Regions from separate parts of the Pantoea sp. SGAir0430 genome, predicted to be linked through region 1. Evidence: predicted binding sites of a transcription regulator. Region 1 holds the regulator's gene; each other region holds the start of a gene.
The links. The regulator CRP, encoded in region 1, controls carbon source genes, mostly activating them, when cyclic AMP is high. The targets are predictions, from matches to a motif close to ATGTGANNNNNNTCACAT.

Region 1 (5,444 bases):
CCCGAGGTACTGAATGGTGTCGACGCGCGTCGTGAGCAGTTTGTCTCGGCGCTGCAGAAGATCAATCAGCAGTTCGATATCTTCAGTGAAATTCGGGGCAAAGGGCTGCTGCTGGGTGCCGTACTCAACGCGCAGCACGCCAGCAAAGCGCGCGATATCCTCAACGCTTCCGCCGCTGAAGGTCTGATGGTACTGACCGCCGGCAGCGATGTGATTCGCTTTGTGCCGTCGCTGGTGATTGAGCCAACCGATATCGCAGAAGGCATGGCGCGCTTCGCCCGGGCGATCGCGAAAGTCCTGAACTAACCTTTCGGCTTCAGCACGCTGAGCCAGCGGCCGTGATGCGGGCGCTGGCTCCACGCCAGTGAAGAAATGGTGTGCATCACATTGAGGTGCTGCAGAATGCGCTTCACATGCTGTTCGACAATCGTCACCGGCCCCTCATTCAGATTCTCCGGCGCTTCCAGAATATTGCTGTCGTTGCCCGGCCCGTCGTAAGCCAGCCGCTGCTGACAGCGCTGCAGCGCGATTTCACAGGACTGCAAATAGCGCTCCGCCAGCTTTGGCGTCAGCATGGTGTGCTCGCGCGCCAGAATGGTCATGGCGTTGATGTGCTCGACGATAAACTGGCTGTGAGTCACCCACAGGCGCATATCTTTCAGATACTGGAAGTTAAAGCCCGGCTCGGTGGACGCCTGGTTGAGCGAGTTAAACAGCGCGTTGTGCGCCTGGTTAACCTTGACGCGCTGATACGCCAGCTTCTCCGGCGCCTGCTCCGGACCGAGCAGCAGGCGCAGCGCCTCCTGATAAGCCTCCAGCGCATCGTGCGCGTTATTGCGCAGCAGCCCGCTCTGCCATTGCGGCCATAGCCAGATCATACCGGCGAAGGCAATCAGACAGCCCATCAGCGTATCCATCATGCGTGGCAGCAGGAACTGCGCGCCATTCAGTGACAGCAGCTGCAGCGAATACACCGCCGTTACGGTAAAGCCAATCATCGACCAGCCATAATATTTACGCGTGATCAGATAGCTGGCGAGCGTGATGACCAGCATGGTCAGCAGGGCAATCGACTCCGGAACAGCAAAGCGCAGCGACGCTGCGGCGATCAGCAAGCCGGCGAAGGTGCCGAGCGCCCGGTGCTGAATGCGCACGCGCGTGGCGCTGTAGCCGTTCTGGCTGACAAACATGATGGTCATCAGAATCCAGTAGGGCTTGGGAATATTGAAGAACAGCGCCAGCGCGCTGCCGAACATCAGCATCACCGCGAAGCGCGCCGCCGTCCGCAGCGCGGCAGATTTCAGCGACAGGTAGCTGCGCAGCGCCGGCAACAGCGGCAGGCGACGCTGGCGATCGGCCATCAGGTCGCGGGTGTATAGCGGCTTCTGCGTGCGCAGCACGCGCGCGATGCGGCTGAAATGGTAGAGGCAGAAATTACCGACCGGATTATCCGGGTGCTGCCGGGCAATTTTCTCCAGCGCGCCGAGCGGCTTCTCCATGTGGAAGCGTTCCGGCAGCTGGTGATAGAGAATGGCATCGGCCAGCACGCGCAGCCGTGCCGAAATGATTTTCGCGTTCCAGCGGATCACCGCCTCGGCGTGGCTCTGCTCCACCAGCTTTTGCACCTCTTCCGGCTGATGCAGGCTGACCGAGATATGCTCCTGCAGATCGAGCGCAACCTGAAAGGCGCGCGTCAGGCGTTTGTGGCTGTTATCACGGCTGGCGGACAGCATATGCATCTGCTGATAACAGGTGGTGATCAGATCGACCGCTTTCTGCTGACGCGCCAGTAGCGGCGGCAGCGCTTTTTCCGGATCGGTCAGCTGCGTCAGCAGGGTGTATTTGGCGTCGCAGTAATCGGCCAGCTCGCGGTACAGCAGGCTGAGGGTCTCGCGCATCGGCTGCTCTTTCCACAGCCAGAACCAGAACCAGTTAAACAGCCCGTACCACAGCGTCCCGCCGATATACAGCAGCGGCGGGACCCACATCGGCATACGGCCGACGAGGCTTAAGGTAAAGATGGCGGCGATCAGCGTGCCGGGCAGCAAACGACCATGCAGCGGGCTGATTTCACCGGTCACGCCCACCAGCAGCGGTAACACCAGCAGAATCAGCGGCAGCGGCACAGCGTAAGCTGTGAGGTACTGAATCAGAAAACTGCCGCTGGCGAACAGTGCGCCGCCGACAATCAGCCGTTTGAAGAACCGCTTGTGTGGCGTATCCAGACCGGCGATGTTGCAGCAGGCCGGCACCAGGGAGAACAGCAGCCCTTTTTGCAGATCGCCAAACAGCCAGCCGAGCGCCACAGGCAGGCACAGCACCAGCGTTTGCCGCAGCGCATAGTTAACTTCCGGATGATAGATGATTCGACGCCACATCAGCTCATCGTAAACAGAAACGGCGCGATGTTGCCATCACGCCGTGGGTGAGAAGAAATCAGCGGGTGCCGTAAACGACGATGGTTTTGCCGTGTGCGGAGATCAGGTTCTGATCTTCCAGCATTTTCAGGATACGACCCACGGTTTCGCGTGAGCAGCCCACGATCTGACCAATCTCCTGACGGGTGATTTTAATCTGCATACCGTCCGGGTGGGTCATGGCATCAGGCTGTTTCGCCAGGTTGAGCAGCGTTTGCGCGATACGGCCGGTCACATCGAGGAAGGCAAGGTTGCCGACTTTTTCAGATGTAACCTGCAGGCGACGCGCCATCTGCGCCGACAGGCGCATTAAAATATCCGGATTGACCTGAATCAGCTGACGGAATTTTTTGTAGGAAATTTCAGCCACTTCGCAGGCGGTTTTCGCACGTACCCAGGCGCTACGCTCCTGGCCCTCTTCAAACAGGCCGAGCTCACCGATGAAATCCCCCTGATTGAGGTAGGAGAGAATCATCTCTTTGCCTTCTTCATCTTTAATCAGTACCGCGACGGAACCTTTCACGATGTAGTACAGCGTTTCCGCTTTCTCACCCTGATGGATGAGGGTGCTTTTGGATGGATATTTGTGAATATGGCAATGGGACAGGAACCATTCGAGTGTAGGGTCTGTTTGCGGTTTGCCGAGAACCATTCGCTATTATCCTCTGTTGTAATCGTGCCCAAAATACAGGGGGCAGTTTTCCCTGTCAGGCGGTGAAATCGTCCAGCGTTTCCCGTGAGGGACAGTTATTCGGGGGTGGATTCGTAAGCGATGCTTTTGATTCGTCCCGCTTTCGTCTTTCGTGACGAAAATATTTTCAGCACTGTTTGTAGCATAGCTTTTGCAACCTGTCTCCTGTTGTCTCGCTTCAGCAGGTGGGGGATGCGTCTGCATTGCTGTTTGTCAGGTGAAAGCGTACTCTGGCGGCAAAACCGCCGCTTCAGGAGAAAGAATAATGCAGGCACGAGTGAAATGGGTGGAAGGGCTGACCTTTCTCGGAGAATCCTCATCCGGTCATCAGGTATTAATGGACGGCAATTCCGGTGATAAAGCGCCCAGCCCGATGGAGATGGTATTGATGGCTGCGGGCGGCTGCAGCGCGATTGACGTGGTGTCGATTCTGCAAAAGGGGCGCAACGATGTCGCCGATTGTGAAGTCAAACTGACCTCGGAACGCCGCGAAGAAGCGCCACGCATTTTTACGCATATCAATCTGCATTTTATTGTCAGCGGCAAAGCGCTGAGCGATAAAGCGGTAGCGCGCGCGGTGGATCTGTCCGCGGAGAAGTACTGCTCGGTGGCGATCATGCTGGGCAAGGGCGTCGAGATAACGCACAGCTACGAAGTGGTGGAGCTATAATCCAGCCGGGAGCGCGGCCCTGCGCTCCCGATCTCAGCTCCTCCCGGCGAAACTGGCGCGTTAGCCTGCGCTATTCAATGCGTTTTCCTTCAATCAACCGCTGCACCAGCGGCGTCATGATCAACTCCATCGCCAGTCCCATCTTGCCGCCCGGCACCACCAGCGTATTCATGTGGGAAATAAACGAGCCCTGGATCATCGCCAGTAAATAAGGAAAAGCGATGCCCTCCAGGCCGCGAAAATGGATCACCACAAAGCTCTCATCCAGCGACGGGATTTCACGCGCGGCAAACGGGTTCGAGGTATCCACGGTCGGCACGCGCTGGAAGTTGAGGTGCGTGCGGGAAAACTGCGGCGTGATGTAGTTGATGTAGTCTTCCATCGAACGCACCACCGAATCCATCACCGCTTCGCGCGAATGGCCGCGCTCGCTGGTGTCGCGCACCAGTTTCTGAATCCACTCCAGATTAACAATCGGTACCACGCCAACCAGCAGATCGACATGTTCCGCCACGTTATGCTGCTGCGTCACCACGCCGCCGTGCAGGCCTTCATAGAACAGCACATCGGTGTTTTCCGGCAGCGGCTGCCATGGCGTAAAGGTGCCCGGCACCTGATTCCACGGCACCGCTTCATCGTAGGTGTGCAGATATTTGCGCGACTGGCCGAGTCCGCTCTGGCCGTAGTCGCGGAAAGTCTGCTCCAGCAGGCCGAAGTCGTTGGCTTCCGGGCCAAAATAGCTGATGTGACGCCCGAGATCGCGCGCCTTACGAATCGCCATGTCCATTTCCGGACGGGTGTAGCGATGGAAACTGTCGCCTTCCACTTCCGCTGCATGCAGATTCAACTGCTGGAAAATTTTACGGAAGGCGAGACTGGTGGTGGTGGTTCCGGCGCCGCTGGAACCGGTAACGGCTATGACTGGATGCCTGGCTGACATAACAGCGCTCCCTGTGAAGTCCGGCGATGAGCATTGTTACCACGAATTCCTGCGCGGCGCATCAGCCGCGAAATTCACGCCGCGGCATAATATTGACCGACTCGTGCAGTTCTGACCATACCAGTACCACCTCGCCCTGCTGCAGCTGGCGGCGCACGTCGGCCACTTTCTGCGTCAGGCTGCGCTCCTGCTCGCCATAATCGGTGCCTTCACGCAGCACAAAACTTTCTATCAGGTTTTCCAGCGTTGTCGGGTCGAGTTCTTGCCAGGGAATAATCACAATTACATATCCAGATAAGTTGAGAGCCAGTCCGGCACGCGCTGCTCCAGCCACATTTTGGGTCGCAGCAGGCTGCCGCCCACGAAGCCGACGTGACCACCTTGCTGCGTCAGCTGATACTCAATTGTGGCAGACAACTGCTGCGGCTGCGGGATCACCGCATCGGTCATGAAGGGATCGTCTTTAGCATGGATGATCAGCAGCGGCTTGCGCACGCCGGTCAGCAATGGCATGGCGCTGGCGCGCTGATAATAGTCGCGCGCATCAATAAAACCGTGGGCGCGGGCGGTAATCGCATCATCAAACTCACGCAGCCGGCGGAAGGCGCGCAGCTGCGTCAGATCGACCGGCAGCGTGCCCGGCCAGGCGCGCAGTTTGCGCGTGGCGTTTTTCTTCAGCTGGGTCAGCAGGTAGTGCTGATAAAAGCGTGAAAAGCCCACGTCCAG
Region 2 (5,444 bases), 1.6 Mb from region 1:
TATGACGGTTTCGTCATTCTGCATGGCACCGATACCATGGCGTTCACCGCGTCGGCGCTGTCGTTCATGCTGGAGAACCTGGCCAAGCCGGTGATCGTCACCGGGTCGCAGATCCCGCTGGCCGAGCTGCGCTCAGACGGTCAGCAGAACCTGCTGAACTCGCTGTATGTCGCGGCCAACTATCCGATTAATGAAGTGGCGTTGTTCTTCAACAACACGCTGTTCCGCGGTAACCGCACCACCAAAGCCCACGCCGACGGTTTTAATGCGTTTGCCTCACCGAACCTGTCGCCGCTGCTGGAAGCGGGCATCCATATTCGCCGTCTCAATACGCCGCCGGCACCGCGCGGCAGCGGTGAGCTGATCGTCCATCCGATCACGCCTCAGCCGATTGGCGTGGTGACCATCTATCCAGGCATCTCTGCCGACGTGGTGCGCAATTTCCTGCGTCAGCCGGTCAAAGCGCTGATTCTGCGCTCTTACGGTGTGGGCAACGCGCCACAAAACGCCGAGTTTCTTGCCGAACTGCAGCAGGCCAGCGAGCGCGGCATTGTGGTGGTGAACCTGACGCAGTGCATGTCCGGTAAGGTCAATATGGGCGGTTACGCCACCGGCAATGCACTGGAACACGCCGGCGTGATCAGTGGTTTTGATCTGACCGTCGAGGCCACCCTGACTAAACTGCACTTTTTGTTAAGCCAGAACCTCACCAGCGCTGAAATTCGTGCCAAAATGCAGCAGAATTTACGTGGCGAACTGACCGAAGACTGATACGGAGCAAAATCCCATGAAGCGGGCATTGATAATCATCGATATTCAGAACGATTTTTGCCCCGGCGGCCCGATGGCCGTGCGTGAAGGTGACCAGACGGTTGCCGTTGCTAATCGCTATGCACGCGAATTCCGCGCGCGCGGTGAATGCGTGGTGGCGTTGCAGGACTGGCATCCGGCCAATCACGGCAGCTTTGCCTCGGTCTCTGGCGAGCCGGTGTATACGCTCGGTGAACTGAATGGCCTGGCGCAGATCTGGTGGCCGGATCACGGCGTGCAGCACTCACACGGCGCGGATTTCCATCCGGATCTCGATCGCAGTCTGATTGATGCGGTGTTCCATAAAGGCGGCGATGTGGATGTGGATAGCTATAGCGCCTTTTTCGATAACGGGCACCGCCGCAAAACCGAGCTCGACAGCTGGCTGCGCGAGCGCGGCATTACTCACCTGGTGATGCTGGGCCTGGCGACCGATTACTGCGTGAAGTACAGCGTGCTGGATGCGCTGGAACTGGGATATCACGTTGAAGTGGTGCAGGAAGGCTGCCGGGGCGTCAATCTCAATCCGGACGACAGCGAGATCGCGATCGCGCAGATGCAGGCGCAGGGTGCGGTCATTATCTGAAAATCAGGGCTGGAACTCTCCAGCCCTGCAGCCGGTCAATGCAGGTTAATGCGCGTCACGTCGGACTCGATTCCCCACTCTTCCTTCAGCTGTTTTTTCGACTTCATCACCATCTCGCCGCCTTTACCGATGGTCATGTGCTGCGGTTCGTCGTTGTGCCGCGCCTGCCACAGTATCACCAGCTGCAGACAGTTATCTTTCTGATCCTGCGTCAGCGCCACGCCGTCTGGCCACTTGCCGGTTTCCACCGCAGTGGCGAGGCGCTCGTAGACTTCCGGCGTCATCGCCGCCAGCATTGCTTCCAGTTCCTGCTTCATGCTCAGCCCTCGTGCTGATTGCCCTGCTCGTCGGTAAAGTTCAGCGACGCTGAGTTGACACAATAGCGCTCACCGGTTGGCTGCGGGCCATCCGGGAAGACGTGGCCCAGATGGGCGTCGCAGTTACCGCAGCGGATTTCGACGCGGTGCATACCGTGCGAGTCATCTTCCAGATAGCGGATAGCTTCATCGTTATACGGCTGATAAAAGCTCGGCCAGCCGCAGCCGGAGTCATACTTGGTTTCGGAGAGAAACAGCGGTGCGTTGCAGACCAGGCAGTGATAGATACCCTCCTGCTTGTTGTGCAACAGCGCGCCGGTGAAAGGCGGTTCGGTTCCACGATGCTGAGTGACGTAGCGCTGCATTTCCGACAGCTGGGCAATTTTTGCCTCGGGTGCGGTGTCTTTAGCCATTTTGAGTTCCGGAGTGTCATTCTGTAAAAATCGTCTAGTATTCTAACAAACGAACAACATCTTCCGGGTCTTTTTTCGTGCGGATGCTTTTGCCCCGACCAGCACTGCGCAATTTTGTGATGACGATCACTCTTTGCAACAGTCATCCCTTTTTAGTCTGCATTCGGCGTAAGATAGGTGCGCAATAAGGGCGCTGCGCAAGCGTTTGCGCACCCAATTATTCCTGGCGCTGGAATTGACCTGTCGCAACAATTGACACGATTCCGCTTGACGCCTGGTAAGGTTTTTGTAATTTTACAGCCAACCTTTTATTCACTAACAAATAGCTGGTGGAATATATGACTATCAAAGTAGGTATCAACGGTTTTGGCCGTATCGGTCGCATCGTTTTCCGTGCTGCTCAGCAGCGTTCTGACATCGAAATCGTCGCGATCAACGACCTGCTCGACGCCGATTACATGGCTTACATGCTGAAGTATGACTCTACACACGGTCGTTTCGACGGCACCGTAGAAGTGAAAGATGGCGCGCTGATCGTTAACGGTAAAAAAATCCGTGTTACCGCTGAGAAAGACCCGGCTAACCTGAAATGGGACGAAGTGGGCGTTGACGTTGTTGCTGAAGCAACCGGTATCTTCCTGACCGACGAAACCGCACGTAAACACATCACTGCCGGCGCGAAGAAAGTGGTTCTGACTGGCCCGTCTAAAGATGACACCCCAATGTTCGTTCGTGGTGCCAACTTCGACAAATATGCCGGCCAGGACATCGTGTCTAACGCTTCCTGCACCACCAACTGCCTGGCGCCGCTGGCTAAAGTAATCAACGATAAGTTCGGTATCGTTGAAGGTCTGATGACCACTGTTCACGCCACCACCGCCACTCAGAAAACCGTTGATGGCCCGTCTCACAAAGACTGGCGCGGCGGCCGCGGTGCAGCGCAGAACATCATCCCATCTTCTACCGGCGCAGCAAAAGCAGTAGGCAAAGTTCTGCCAGAGCTGAACGGTAAACTGACCGGTATGGCGTTCCGCGTACCAACACCAAACGTCTCTGTGGTTGACCTGACCGTTCGTCTGGAAAAACCAGCGTCTTACAAAGACATCTGCGCAGCCATCAAAGCCGCTGCTGAAGGTGACATGAAAGACGTGCTGGGCTACATCGAAGACGACGTGGTTTCTACCGACTTCAACGGCGAAACCCTGACTTCCGTGTTCGACGCGAAAGCCGGTATCGCTCTGAACGACAACTTTGTGAAACTGGTTTCCTGGTACGATAACGAAACCGGTTACTCCAACAAGGTTCTGGATCTGATTGCACTGGTTGCTGCTAAGTAAGCTAACCGGCTAAACAGACAAGGGGTGACTTCGGTCGCCCCTTTTTTTTCGATTGGATGAGAGAAGGTCTGACAATGCACAATTCGCTCTTTAACTTGCCCGTGGTGACGCAGATCACCCCTTACCTGTCGCAGCGTCAGATGGGTGAATTATCGATTCTGGTGATCAGCCATCCGAAAGTGCGCGCCGCCATTGCCCTGCAGGGTGCGCACCTACTGGCATGGCAACCGGCCGGTCAGCAGCCCGCCATCTGGCTCAGCGACAAGACGCCATTCGTCAGCGGAAAAGCCATTCGCGGCGGCGTGCCGGTCTGCTGGCCGTGGTTTGGTCCGGCAGGTGAACCTGCGCATGGCTTTGCCCGCAATCAGCCGTGGACGCTGACGGCGCATGATGAGAACGAAGATGCGGTCATGCTGACGTTCACGCTGGAAAGTAATGCACAAACGAAAAAACTGTGGCCGCACGACTTCACACTGCTGGCGCGCTTCCGCATTGCTGAACACTGTGAGATTGAGCTGGAAGCCTGGGGCGATTATGAAGCCACTGCCGCGCTGCACAGCTATTTTCAGGTGGCGGACATTGCGCAGGTTGAAGTCAGCGGGCTCGGCAACAGCTACATCGATAAGGTGCAGGACAGTGCCATCGGCAGCGCAGCGGACGGGAAACAAACTTATCCCGATCGGGTTGATCGCATTCATACCGCAGCGGAAGACTGCAGCGTGATCCACGATCGCGCCGGTAAACGCCAGATTGAAGTCTATCACCATTATCAAAGTGACGTTGTCACCTGGAATCCTGGCCCGGCACTGTCCTGCAGCATGGCCGATATGCCTAATGATGGTTATAAAACCATGGTATGCGTGGAGACGGCGCGGATTAGCAAACCGATGAAAAGTGCCGGAGAAACCCCTGCCCGCCTTGGCGTCACGCTGAGAATCCGCAATAAGTAATGCTGAACGGCGCGCACGCGCCGTTTACACCACATCCAGCGCCAGTTTATGCTGCGGCGGCGGAAAGGCGCGATCCAGCAGCGCCAGCTCATCGCTGGTCAGGATGATATTCAGGGCCGCCGCATTCTCCTGCACGTGCGCCACGCTGCCCGCCTTTGGAATGGCCATTACGCCCGGCTGGCGAATCACCCAGCTCAACAGCAACTGAGCGATGCTGATGCTCTTCTGTTGTGCAATCTGCTGCAAAGTCGCATCGTCAAACAGCGCCTGACGCAGCCGTCCGGCCTGCGCCAGCGGACAGTAAGCCATGACGGGCGTATGGTGCTGCTGACAGAGCGGCAGTAAATCGAATTCAATACCGCGTGAAGCCAGATGGTACAGCACCTGATTAGTCGCGCAGCCCATCCCTCCGGCTTCACTCCACAACTCCTGCAGATCGTCGCTATCAAAATTGGAGACGCCCCAGTGGCGGATTTTGCCCTGCTGCTGCAGCGTTTGCATGGCGCGCACGGTCTCCTCCAGCGGCACATTACCGCGCCAGTGCAGCAGATAAAGATCGAGATAGTCCGTCTGCAGACGGCGCAGACTGCGCTCACAGGCGTCAATCGCATCGACCTCACCGGCGTTCCACGGGTAAACTTTTGATACCAGCCAGGCTTGATCGCGCCGTCCGCGCAGCGCTGCGCCGACCACCTCTTCCGCGCCGCCTTCGGCATACATCTCAGCGGTATCGATCAGTTTCAGTCCGGCGTCCAGTCCAGCCTGCAGCGCAGCGATTTCCTGCGCCCGCTGTGCCGGATTTTCGCCCATATACCAGGTGCCCTGGCCGATAGCCGCTAACGGCGTATCGTCATTAAACTGAATTGTCTTCATCCCACCTCCCGTTGCGCCATTACGGGGCGCAATATTGGTGCAGGGTAACAAAAACGCCTCATTATGAGGCGTTCGTACGGTCATCAGAAGCTGTAGCTAACGCCGGTCCACAGCGTAAACTGACCGTCTTTATCCACCATCGGACTGTCTTTAATTTC
Region 3 (5,444 bases), 570 kb from region 1:
ATCGCCAGCAGAAACGCCGGTTCGACCGGAATAAACATCAGCACATAATCCAGCGAGCGTAAACCGGGCAATTGTTGATAATCTTTACGCCCCAGCAGCCGGATATGCCCGCGCACCGCGTTGATGTGCTCCTGAATCGCCTGTTCGCGCGTCAGCTCATCGTCGGCGTTGAAGTAGCGCTCATAGGCAATCAGCGTCATTTTGGCGTCAATTACCACATCTTTACCCTGCGGCAGACGCACAATCACATCCGGTTGCATACGGCCCTGCTGCTCCAGCTGCACGCTGACCTGAGTCTGGTACTCGTAGCCTTCGCGCAGACCTGAGGCCTCCAGCACCCGGCTGAGCACCACTTCGCCCCAGTTGCCCTGAATTTTATTGTCGCCCTTCAGCGCTTTGGTGAGGTTGATCGCTTCCTGCGCCATCTGCGCGTTGAGCTGCTGCAGCTGACGAATCTCATGCGCCAGCGTGTGGCGTTCACGCGCTTCCTGGCCGAAGCTGTCGTTGACCTGGCGGCGGAAGCCGTCCAGCTGTTCGCGCAGCGGGCCGATCAGGCTGTTGAGGCTCTGCCGGTTCTGCTCGTCGACGCGTTTTCCGCTGTTTTCGAAGATTCGGTTGGCGAGGTTTTCAAACTGCGCACTCAGGCGCTGTTCGCTGTTGGTCAGCAGACGCTGCTTCTCCTCAGCGGCGAAACGCGTCTCTTCTAATCGAATGGTGACTTCCCGCAGTTCGGCTTCCTGCGCGCTGTTAACTTCCAGCTGATTACGCAACTCGCGGCTGAGCTGTTCACTCTCGGCCCGCCAGTAATCCAGCTGCTGCAGGCGCTCCTGCGCGCCGCTTAGCGTGCCGTGTAGCTGGCGCAGCTCCTGTTCGCGCTGCTGCAGTTGCTGTTGCAGCTGTTCCAGCTGCTGCTGCTGACGCTGCTGCGCCTGTTCCAGCAGGCGGCGTTCGGTGGTGAAGCTGGCGTGCTGATGGCCGGCGCGCAGCTGGGCAATAATCCAGCCAATGCCCAAACCGGCCAGCGCCAGCGCGCCGCTGATGATAAGTTGCTGATCCATAATCCCCCCGCGGATCGTCTCGCTGAGGAGAAGGTAGAGCGCCACTGTATGAATGTCCAGAACATTCATGGCAACCCGCGGATTTTATCGCGGGCGCGATAGGCTCCGTCCGGGCAACTACAGGGCGCGTACGGTCAGGTCGCCGGCTTTCCAGGCATCAATCAGGAAAAACGGCATCGGCAGCACCCATTCGCTGTCGCTTTTCACCTTCGCCGGATAGCACCAGCTGTTGCCGCCGTAGGTCAGCTCCACCTGCTGCTGGCCATTTTCAGCGTTAGCCACTTTGCCGGCCATGCTGGCGAAACCGGCGTTGCTGCCGACGTGGAAGCTGTCGGTCTGCCAGCGAATCGGCGCATGCGCCGGCCACGGCTGCGCGTGGTGGAAGTGAAAGATATCGTCGTGATTGAGGATGCTGTCGCGTACCGTCGGCCACAGCGCTACCTTGAGGAAGTACTGGTCGGTAAAGCGCTCGCTGCCGTCATACTGCGCGATAAAGTCGCGCATCTGCTGCTCCACGTTGTGAAACACGCCGTGACAGCCGCCCCACATGCCGGCCAGTAACAGCTCGGTGTGCGAATAATAATCGCGCATGTGGTGGAACCAGAATGGCGAAGCCAGCCAGGCGTCGACGGCCGCGACTTCGCGCTCTGACAGCAGCGAATCCGCATCCCGCACGATGTAGCGTTTTACGCTGACATCGTCCATCACCAGAAAGCGCCACAGCGTAGGGAAAATGGTTTTCTCCTGCGACATATCCACCAGTTGGGTGTTTGGCTGGGTCAGGCGCTGCCACACGTGCTGCGGCACGCTATCGTCGAGATAGATGCGGCACATCCAGTCCGGATAGAGCTCACGCGCCACCTCAACGTTTTTGATCAGGGTTTCGCAATAGCGCGGCTGACCGCCATACAGACTGAAGGAGATGATATTTTCTGCCGGATTGCTGCGGTTAATCGGCGCAGGCGCCGGTGCGGGAAAAGTCGCTTTCGCGCCCTGACTGAAACGCATGTCGGATTGGGTGAGCGATTCCAGGCCATAACGCGCCACTTCATCTGTCTTATCCAGCCAGCCACACACTTCCGTCAGGCCATCCAGCCAGGTTTCCGACGCCTGCGCGCGCTGCGCCGCCGGTGCCTGATAGATTTTCTGGTAAATCTTGTAGGATTTTTTATGTTCGCCGACGCGCATCAGCGTCAGCGCGTAGTCGCTGAGCACCTGCATCTGGTTAGGCATGACGCGCAGCACTTCTTCGCAGCACTGGCGCGCCAGAGGATAATCTGACGCGGCCATTGCCTGACGAAACCGCGCGGCGGCACTCTCAACGCGGGCCTGCATTGCAGCAGGGCGGCTGGTAAAACCCGGACGTGGGACAGAGATCGTTTTGCGCATAGGAAATTTCTCAGAATCGGCTGAAATTGCGCGCATTCTAATCAGGCAATTGCTGAGCTCCCTATAAGCCTGGTCTCGAAATCATTCCCTGACTGGCGCGCTAAAGTAAGCGACGCGCGGCATCCACCACAATTTTCACCGCATCGCTTTCTGTCTGCTTCATAGTGGCCGCATCCGGGATCTCTTTTTGCGTGCGATTCACGATGACGCCAGCCACCATGCCGGCACGCAGTCCCTGACTGGCGCACATGGTTAACAGTGTAGCGGATTCCATTTCATAGTTAAGTACGCCCATTTGCTGCCACTCTTTCATCGAGCCCTGGAAGCGGCTCACTACGCGTCCGGAGAAGGTGTCGTAGCGCTCCTGGCCAGGATAGAAGGTGTCTGACGAGGCAGTGACACCAATATGCGTGGTCGCACCGCAGGCTTCTGCCGCGGCCACCAGCGCGGTGGTGCAGGCGAAATCAGCCACCGCTGGGAATTCCATCGGCGCAAAGTGCAGGCTGGCACCGTCCAGACGGACCGAGGCGGTGGTCACCAGCACATCACCCACGTTGATGTGTGGCTGAATCGCGCCGGTGGTACCCACACGCAGGAAGGTACGCACGCCCAGCTGCGCCAGCTCTTCAACGGCGATAGAAGTGGACGGACCGCCAATACCGGTGGAACAGACGACCACCGGTTTGCCGTCGATCTCCGCCAGCCAGGTGGTGAATTCACGGTGCGACGCGAGGTGCTGTGGATTCTCCATCAGCGCCGCGATTTTCTTCACGCGCTCCGGATCGCCAGGAACAATCGCCAGCGTGGCTCCTTTCAAATCGGCTTTGGTGATGCCAAGGTGGAAAACGTCAGACTGGGCCATATCAGACTCCTGGAAGATAAGGGGAATAAGCGCGCCACTTTACGTCAGCGGCCCGGATAAATATGTGACTGAATTCACTATCAATAATGAAAGTTACATTGAACTAAAAATATTGTGTGACTCTAATCACATATTAGCGGTCTGCTGCGCTGAATTGCTACAAGCGGTGCTGTGTAACCGTAAAAGGCAGTGTTAATAGAGAAGCAGACCAGGTTAACCATCCCCCGTACCCTACGCCAGCCTTGCCGTAAGGCCAGGCTATAGTTACGTGATTGCGCACTTGCTAGCACGGAGAGAACCATGAAAACCGAAGACAATATGGCACAAAAATCCGCCACCGACGGCTTTGCGCCAGCGGTGCAGCCCACCGCAGCCAGCACCATCATTACCGCCAGCGATGCCATTCACGCGGGCGAGACGTCCGTGCCGAGCCAGGGTGAGAACCTGCCGGCTTATTATGCTCGTCCGCAACAGTTTAGAGGCACGCTGCCGGTCGTGCTGGTGGTGCAGGAAATTTTCGGCGTGCACGAGCACATCCGCGATCTGTGCCGCCGTCTGGCACTGGAAGGCTATCTCGCCGTGGCGCCGGAGCTCTATTTCCGCGAAGGCGATCCCAACGATTACAACGATATCCCCACCCTGTTCAAAGAGCTGGTGAGCAAAGTATCGGATTCGCAGGTACTGTCGGATCTCGACCACGTGGCCAACTGGGCGGCGCGCCACGGCGGCGATATCCGTCGTCTGGCGATCACCGGTTTCTGCTGGGGCGGTCGCATCAGCTGGCTGTTTGCCGCCCATAATCCGCAGGTGCGCGCCGCCGCCGCCTGGTACGGTCGCCTGGAGGGCGAGAAAACGCTGAAGCAGCAGAAACATCCTATTGATATTGCAGTGGATTTGAATGCACCGGTGCTGGGCCTGTATGGCGGCCAGGATGAAAGCATTCCACTGGAGAGTATCGATAAGATGCGCCAGGCCCTGCACGCGGCCAATGCCAAAGCCGAGATTGTGGTGTATCCGGAAGCTGGCCACGCCTTCAACGCCGACTATCGTCCGAGCTACCACGCCGATTCCGCACAGGATGGCTGGCAGCGCATGCTGGCGTGGTTTAAGCAGTATGGCGTCGCGCCAAACGCGGAATAAAAAAAGGGGCGCCAGCGCGCCCCAACTCAACAACACAACGTATTATCCTGCCATCAAACGGTTTCGGCGCGCAGCTTCTGCGCCGCTTTCACCATGTTGGCCAGCGCCTGACGCGTTTCACTCCAGCCGCGCGTTTTCAGGCCACAGTCCGGGTTCACCCACAGGCGCTGCTGCGGAATACTCTGCGCCGCTTTGCGCAGCAGATCTTCCATCCACTCCACGCTCGGTACGTTGGGTGAGTGGATGTCATACACGCCCGGCCCGATTTCATTGGGATATTCAAACGCTTTAAACGCATCCAGCAGATCCATATCAGAACGTGAGGTTTCGATAGTGATCACGTCGGCGTCCAGCGCGGCAATCGAATCCATGATGTCGTTGAACTCGCAATAACACATGTGGGTGTGAATCTGCGTCTCGTCCTGCGCCACCGCGGCGTTAAGGCGGAACGCGTCCACCGCCCAGCGCAGATAGGCTGCCCAGTCAGACTGATGCAGCGGCAAGCCTTCACGCAGCGCCGGTTCGTCAATCTGAATGATGCCGATACCGGCTTTTTCCAGGTCCTGCACTTCGTCGCGCAGCGCCAGCGCAATCTGTTTAGCGATGGTTTCGCGGGTCACGTCTTCCCGCGGGAACGACCAGCACAGGATGGTGACCGGTCCGGTCAGCATGCCCTTCACCGGTTTGTCGGTCAGCGACTGCGCATACTTTGCCCACTCGACGGTAATCGGCTGCGGGCGGCTGACGTCCCCGATGATCACCGGCGGCTTAACACAGCGCGAGCCGTAGCTCTGAACCCAGCCGTTCTGGGTGAAAACAAAGCCGTCGAGGTTTTCGCCGAAGTACTCCACCATGTCGTTACGCTCGGCTTCGCCATGCACCAGCACGTCGAGCCCCAGACGCTCCTGCTCCGCAATCGCCTGTCGGATGTGTTCCGCGATACCGGTGCGGTAGTGGCCGCCGTCAATGTTGCCTTTTTTGAAGTCGAGGCGCAG

Region 2: msrB (peptide-methionine (R)-S-oxide reductase MsrB) is a predicted target of CRP. The motif match lies at 2,241-2,258, and genes of this name have one in related genera.
Region 3: udp (uridine phosphorylase) is a predicted target of CRP. The motif match lies at 3,424-3,441, and genes of this name have one in related genera.

What each region holds. Positions count from the first base shown of each region.
Region 1 covers NZ_CP039427.1:3,291,831-3,297,274, forward strand. The annotation lists gene E7738_RS15450 (bifunctional acetylornithine/succinyldiaminopimelate transaminase) at 1-306, shown strand, start outside; gene E7738_RS15455 (YccS/YhfK family putative transporter) at 303-2,378, opposite strand; gene crp (cAMP-activated global transcriptional regulator CRP) at 2,437-3,069, opposite strand; gene E7738_RS15465 (OsmC family protein) at 3,374-3,778, shown strand; gene E7738_RS15470 (phosphoribulokinase) at 3,849-4,718, opposite strand; gene E7738_RS15475 (YheU family protein) at 4,780-4,998, opposite strand; gene E7738_RS15480 (hydrolase) at 5,001-5,444, opposite strand, start outside.
Region 2 covers NZ_CP039427.1:860,009-865,452, reverse strand. The annotation lists gene ansA (asparaginase) at 1-771, shown strand, start outside; gene pncA (bifunctional nicotinamidase/pyrazinamidase) at 788-1,396, shown strand; gene E7738_RS04180 (YeaC family protein) at 1,432-1,713, opposite strand; gene msrB (peptide-methionine (R)-S-oxide reductase MsrB) at 1,716-2,126, opposite strand; gene gapA (glyceraldehyde-3-phosphate dehydrogenase) at 2,465-3,463, shown strand; gene E7738_RS04165 (D-hexose-6-phosphate mutarotase) at 3,538-4,413, shown strand; gene E7738_RS04160 (aldo/keto reductase) at 4,438-5,286, opposite strand; gene E7738_RS04155 (MipA/OmpV family protein) at 5,370-5,444, opposite strand, start outside.
Region 3 covers NZ_CP039427.1:2,719,915-2,725,358, forward strand. The annotation lists gene rmuC (DNA recombination protein RmuC) at 1-1,058, opposite strand, end outside; gene E7738_RS12930 (tetratricopeptide repeat protein) at 1,176-2,447, opposite strand; gene udp (uridine phosphorylase) at 2,548-3,309, opposite strand; gene E7738_RS12940 (dienelactone hydrolase family protein) at 3,610-4,449, shown strand; gene metE (5-methyltetrahydropteroyltriglutamate--homocysteine S-methyltransferase) at 4,503-5,444, opposite strand, start outside.